3 regions of the Idiomarina sp. ST20R2A10 genome follow, and region 1 is predicted to be linked to each of the others. Evidence: predicted binding sites of a transcription regulator. Region 1 holds the regulator's gene; each other region holds the start of a gene.
The links. Region 1 encodes sigma-54, which starts transcription at its own class of promoters, with help from an activator protein. Its sites were predicted from a motif close to GTTGGCACGNNNNTNGNNT; they were not measured.

Region 2: a site for sigma-54 is predicted at 964-982, ahead of ACP7H9_RS11310 (flagellar basal body rod protein FlgF). Genes of this name have one in related genera too.
Region 3: a site for sigma-54 is predicted at 1,358-1,376, ahead of flgB (flagellar basal body rod protein FlgB). Genes of this name have one in related genera too.

What each region holds. Positions count from the first base shown of each region.
Region 1 is NZ_JBNIEY010000005.1:47,870-50,141, reverse strand. It holds gene lptB (LPS export ABC transporter ATP-binding protein) at 1-18, shown strand, start outside; gene ACP7H9_RS08890 (RNA polymerase factor sigma-54) at 40-1,500, shown strand; gene hpf (ribosome hibernation promoting factor) at 1,528-1,815, shown strand; gene ptsN (PTS IIA-like nitrogen regulatory protein PtsN) at 1,819-2,272, shown strand, end outside.
Region 2 is NZ_JBNIEY010000008.1:59,810-62,081, forward strand. It holds gene flgG (flagellar basal-body rod protein FlgG) at 1-149, opposite strand, end outside; gene ACP7H9_RS11310 (flagellar basal body rod protein FlgF) at 171-914, opposite strand; gene flgE (flagellar hook protein FlgE) at 1,034-2,272, opposite strand, start outside.
Region 3 is NZ_JBNIEY010000008.1:62,447-64,718, forward strand. It holds gene flgD (flagellar hook assembly protein FlgD) at 1-445, opposite strand, end outside; gene flgC (flagellar basal body rod protein FlgC) at 460-912, opposite strand; gene flgB (flagellar basal body rod protein FlgB) at 919-1,323, opposite strand; gene ACP7H9_RS11335 (CheR family methyltransferase) at 1,424-2,260, opposite strand.

The DNA of each region.
Region 1 (2,272 bases):
GAGCAGTTCACCCTATAACGTGATACCGGGACAGTCATTATGAAGCAAAGTCTGCAGCTAAAAATTGGTCAGCACCTGACCATGACGCCACAACTCCAACAGGCCATCCGCCTGCTGCAGCTTTCCTCGCTCGATCTTCAGTCAGAAATTCAGGATGCATTAGACAGCAACCCGCTGCTGGAGGTTGAAGGTGAAACGAGTAACGACGCGGACCAACCCGAAACTCGCAATATTGAAGAAAGAGACGACAGCCAACGGGAAACATCCGACGTTATAAAAACCCAGGAAATGCCTGACGAACTGCCGGTCGACAGCAGTTGGGACGACACCTACTCCAGTCATACCCCGGCCAACGGTGCAGCCTCTTCAGGTAAATCCTTTGACGGCGATTTTGAGGTCTATCAAGGCTCTACCAGCGAGTCTTTGCAGGATCACCTGCTTTGGCAAATGCAACTTTCTCATTTTTCGGAAGAAGACACCGCCATAGCTGAAGCCATTATTGAAGCCATAGACGACAATGGCTATCTGATGGTTGATGTTAATGAAATTATTGAAGCTGTGCGCCTGCCCGAAGTGGAAGCAGAAGAAGTCTGCATGGTGCTTAAGCGTATTCAGCATTTCGACCCAATAGGTGTCGGCGCACGCAGCGTCAGTGAGTGCCTTGCCATTCAATTACGCCAACTGAGCGACGACACTGAATACAAGCAGGTTGCTCTATGCTTAGTGACTGAACATATGGACTTACTTGGCAGTCGCGATTTTCGCACCATTCAGCGTAAACTGAAGCTATCGGAAGACGATTTACGCCAAACTATGCGATTAATTCAACAGTTGCACCCGCACCCGGGGGAGCAAGTTGCGCAGCAACCCGTTGAATATGTTATTCCCGATGTGGCCGTTACTAAAAAAAATGGTCGTTGGATGGTCGAATTAAACCCGGATAGCGTACCTAAACTAAAAGTGAACGAAGAATACGCGGCCTTGAGTAAAGCAACAAAGTCAGTAGCCGACAGCCAGTACATAAAAAACCATACGCAAGAAGCGCGCTGGTTCATAAAAAGCCTGGAGAGCAGAAACGATACGCTGCTGAAAGTGGCCAATTGCATAGTACAACGCCAACAGGGCTTTTTTGAGCATGGTGAAGAAGCTATGAAGCCAATGGTTCTGAACGATGTTGCAGAAGCCGTGGATATGCATGAAAGTACGATTTCACGCGTAACGACACAAAAATACTTACACTGCCCAAGTGGCGTATTTGAGTTGAAATATTTTTTCTCAAGTCATGTCAGTACAGAGGGCGGTGGCGAGTGTTCAAGCACGGCAATACGTGCTTTAATTAAGAAGATGGTCGCTGCTGAAAATCGCAGTAAACCGTTAAGTGACAGTAAGATTGCTGAACTGATAGCCGAACAAGGTATCCAAGTAGCAAGAAGGACAATTGCGAAGTATCGGGAATCGTTAAACATTCCATCATCGAGCCAACGCAAAAGTCTTTTGTAACTTTGTTAACTGCAGAAGGAAGACGTTATGCAAATTAATTTGACCGGTCATCACATCGATATTACCGAAGCTCTGCGTGACTACGTGGACACAAAATTTGCCAAGCTGGAAAGACATTTTGACCATATAACTAATGTTCACGTCATCCTAAATGTTGAAAAAACGATTCAAAAAGCGGAAGCTACGCTGCACGTGAATGGCGGTGAGCTTTTCGCCGACGCAAAACACGAAGATATGTACGCGGCCATCGACGGTTTAATTAATAAACTGGACCGTCAGGTGATTAAACACAAAGAGAAAATGAAACAACATTAATCCATGCAACTGAGTGAATTGTTAAGCCCCGACTGCACCAAGTGTGCAGTCGAGGGCGCAAGTAAAAAACGACTACTTGAAACCATTAGTCAAATCGTAGCCCCTAAGCTGTCTGGCATTACCCGTCATGACATTTTTGAGAGCCTGTTAAACCGTGAGCGTTTAGGCAGTACGGGAATTGGCTTAGGTATCGCAATTCCTCATGGCCGTTTACCTAATGCGAATCACCCAGTAGCGGTATTACTGACCTTAGACGAACCTATCGAATTCGATTCTATTGACAACCAACCTGTCGATATTATCTTCGCGCTTCTGGTGCCGGAGTCAGAGCACGAGAACCATCTACAAACATTGGCCACAGTGGCCAGAAGAATGAACGACAAAGACTGTACTCGCGCACTGCGCCACGCAGATTCTGATAAAGCGTTATATCAATTATTTGTGGGCGAAGGTGAAC
Region 2 (2,272 bases), on a different contig from region 1:
TTAATATTCTGGTACAGCAAGTCTTCAAACACTGCCCGACTCTTTTTAAAGCCAATAGTGCTGGAGTTCGCCAGGTTGTTGGAAATAACTGAAATATCGCGCTGCTGCGCGTCCAATCCGGTTTTACTTATCCATAATGCTGGGTTCATGGTCTTTCTCCTGGGCTAAACTTAGCTCATTCTCATCAGCGACTCAGAACGCTGAGCATTCTCGTCGGCCGTTTTCATTAATTTGACGTTCATTTCATACTGGCGCTGCAAGGCAATCATGTGCGTCATTTCTTCGACACTATTTACATTACTGCCTTCCAGAGCGCCAATTTGCAGTTTTACGTTGGCATCGGCGAAAGCTTGTTGGTCGTCTTTTAACTTAAACAGGCCATCGTTGCCTTTTTCCATATTACCGTTCGGCGGGTTTACTAATTTAATGCGGTCAATCACTTCCATCGCGTTCGCCGGAGCTCCCATCGGACGTATAGAGACATTCCCGTTCGCTCCAATAACCAGATTATCTATCGGCATAGGAACAAATATGGGGCCGTTATTGCCGAGCACTGTCTGCCCTGTTGAGTTTTTCAACAAGCCATCAGTGCCGACTTCAAGGCTACCATTGCGGGTATAACGTTCATTACCGCTGCCATCGTCGACTGCAATCCAGCCCTGATCTTTAATGGCAACATCCATGTTCCGGCCGGTTGTTTGTATTGCTCCACTGGCAAAATTTTGCCCGGGGCTTTCCGTCATAGAAAATACCCGAGTTGGCAAACCTTCACCAAAGGCCTGCATGGCCCGCGCCTGTTGCAAGTCGCCTTTAAACGCCGTGGTATTGGCGTTAGCTAAGTTGTTGGCACGAACAGCGACGGCGTTCATATTTTCCTTCGCGCCGCTCATTGCTACCCATAGCATCTTGTCCATAGCTGACCTCCAGCCAAAATTTTGTCATCTGCGGTTTATTATTAAGACAATGCAGATTTCGTGCCAAAAACAAAAAAGACGCCCGAAGGCGTCTTTTTAAGCTAATAACCGAGAAGTTATTATCGAATCTGAAGAATCGTCTGGTTAATGGTGTTGTTAACTTCTAACGAACGCGAGTTCGCCTGGAAGTTACGCTGGGCGGTAATCAAATCAACCAGTTCTTTGGTCAGATTAACGTTAGAGTTTTCCAGCGCTGAAGCTTCAATACCACCGAAAGTTCCGGTATTTGCTTCACCAGAAAGCGGCTCGCCAGAGTCAATACTTTCACGCCACTTGGTACCGCCAATTTGCGTTAAGCCCTGCTCATTGGCAAAGCGAACAATAGCAACCTGGCCTAAGTATTGAACATCACCATTTGAGTAGGTTGCCGCAATAAGACCTGACTTGTCGATATCAACGTTAGTCAGACGGCCTACGGTGCTACCGTCCTGATCCAAAGCAGTTACTTCAAAATCTGACGCAAACTGAGTCGGCGTTGTGGTTCCTGTTAAATCCTGAAAGTTAAACTGGATAGTTTGCGCATCAGCACCATTATTCAGGTACGGGTCGCCATCAACGTTGTTGCCTGACAAGTCGATTGAGCCTGGGTCAAAAGTATTCTGGCCTGCCGCGACATCCGGATCACCACTGCCTAAAAACTCTACTCGTAAACCGGCATAACCATTGACCGACGCATCCGGCGAGGCTGTTGCTGTGCCTGTAGGAGTCATGTCAATTTCGTCACCATCAAAAGTCGCGTAGACATCCCACTGGTTATTATCGCGCTTCACATAATAAGTAGACAACGTATGCGATTCACCTAATGAATCATAAACGGTAGCCGATGTAGAACTTTGGTAAGTACTTGGTGTTTCCGGATCAAACGGATTCGCTGCGCCATCAATTGGCGAACGACGCGCATCGACGTTAAATGCGGTAAATACATTATCAGTGCTTTGCGGCGCACCGGCGACATCAGGAATACGAATTGGCTGAGTGGTTGCCAAAGCAACTGAGGAGTTAGTGCCGCTATTACGGTCAACCTGATACCCTTGCAAATAGTTACCCTGGTTATCCACAATAAACTTATCGTCGTTCAGTTTGAACGCTCCTGAGCGCGTGTAAGTCATATCGCGAGAGCCTAAACCGTCTGTAGTGGCAAAAAAGCCGTTGCCTGAAATCGCCATATCCAGCGAGTTTTCCGTGAACTCTAATGTGCCCTGACTAAACTGCTGAGCCACTGATGACGTCAAAACACCGTCACCCACTTTCGTATTACCGGCGTTGAAAATACTGGTCGCATAAACGTCAGCGAATTC
Region 3 (2,272 bases), on a different contig from region 1:
CGCCAATCTCAATGGTCTTGACCGTAGCACCGGTTGAGTCCTTGATATTAATCTTCACGTTTTGTGCAGACTGGGGGGTTGCAATCATGCCTGTTACGCCGGCTCCGGTTTCCAGGTTAGCCTGGTCAGTCGGTACCAACACTTTACGCCCGACCATAGTTGACGCTTGCAACGCCTGATTTGACGTCATATCACTGGCGAACTGGTCAAAACGCTCTGAAAGCCCGGTTATTCCCTCTGCCATAGTAAAGTTGGTCATCTGAGCAATCATCTGGTCATTTTCGACCGGCTTAGACGGGTCCTGCATGCTAAGCTGCTCGGTTAACAGCCTGAAAAAATCTTCCTGCTCAAGCTTGCTCCGCTCATCTGGATCAGCATATCTGGCATCGTCTTCCTTCTTCCATTTCATATCATCTATATAGGAATTACTGCTTACGCCTTCCATTTGTTATCTCCTGCTTATCCTTGACCCAGACGTAATAAACGCTGTGTCATTGTTTTGGCAGTGTCCGCTACCTGCACGTTGGTCTGGTAGGAACGCGAAGCCGAAATCATATTGGCCATCTCTTCCATGGTGTTGACGTTGGGGCGGTAGATATAACCGCTTTCGTCCGCCATGGGATGGTTTGGTGCATATTCAATTTGCAGTGGGTCCTGGCTTTCCACTATTCCCATAACTTTAACACCCGCTTCCTGACCCGCCTGAGTCTGGTTCGTCAGGCTGTTGCCCTTGTAATTGCCGCTGGCATCGGCTAACGCGGTCGCAAAAACTGGGTTTCTGGCTCTGTAAGTTTCATCAATACTGCTGCTAATTGAGTTAGCGTTTGCCAGGTTACTGGCCGTTGTATTCAGCCGTACAGACTGCGCACTCATGGCAGAACCGGTCACATTAAAAATATTAAACAGACTCATGACTTATTATCTCCCTTGTCCGCCCAGGGCTTTCTTCACACCGCTGATGCGGCCGTCAAGAAAGTTCATGGTCATTTCATACTCCAATGCATTTTGGGCATACAAGTTTTGTTCCAACTGCACATCAACGGTGTTGCCGTCGCCGGTATCCGGTTGAGATGGAGTGCGGAACTTCTCGGTTCCCTGGGGTTTTACTTCAACGCTGAAATGCTGTTCGTGAGTACGCGCCATTTTGTGGTTTTCCATACCGCGTTGCGCTTGCTGCAACGCTTGCTGGAAGTCCAGGCCTTTGGCTTTATAGCCGGGGGTATCGGCATTGGCAATATTGTTGGCAATAAGCTCCGCCCGCTGAGTGCGTACACCCAGCGTGTGTTGCTGTATTCCCATAAGCTTGTCCATGGAAAGTGCCATATTTTTGTCTCCACAGTGTTCGATAGTGAAGACAATGCAGGAAGTGTGCCAATTTAAAGAGGGGTTATTACTTTTTCAGGCGGATATTTCCTGTAGGAAACTATTTTCTTCGGTAAATGATACCTGGCTGGCAGCGGATCATCTCAAAATCCTCAGTAAGTCCGGAAATAGACTCAGAAGCACCAAGGAAAAGATAACCGCCGGGGTTCAGCGATTGCCGGAATTGGGCAATAATTTTCCGCTTTACTTCAGGGGCAAAGTAAATAAGGACATTGCGGCAAAAAATAACATCAAATTTGCCCAGCAGAGAATAGCTGTCCAGCAAGTTCAAATGACGGAAATGAATAAACTGTTTAAGCTCGTCTTTTACTCTCATGGAGCCGGCTTTCGTTTCGGCGTCCGTAAAAAACTTCTTTCGCCGTTCAGCCGACAAACCACGCGCAAGTGCCAGGCTATCGTACTCGCCAATGGCACACTGCTCGAGTACCTTATTGGAAATATCGGTTGCTGTTACTTTTATGCCAGCTCTTAGCCCACCCGGGTTCTTCGCCTTATACTCTAAGTACGTCATGGCAATAGAATAAGGCTCCTGCCCCGAGGAACAGGCGGCAGACCAAATCTTTAAAGGCCCGGCGTGATTTTTATATTCAGGGAGAATACGGTCATTCAAAATTTCAAACGGGTAAGTGTCACGAAACCATAAGGTTTCGTTGGTTGTCATGGCATCAATAACAGCCGCCCGCAAAGCCCGTTCACTTAGCTTCATTGAACGTTTTACAAGCTCCGCCAGCGAATCGATATTAAACCGGCCCATTAAAGGGCCTAACCGACTCTTCACCAGATACAGTTTACTCTCACCCAACACGATACCGCATTGATGCTCAAGGAACTGACGAAATTCCTGATACTCCGATAAACTTAATTCGCGATTTATCACGTTATATAAACA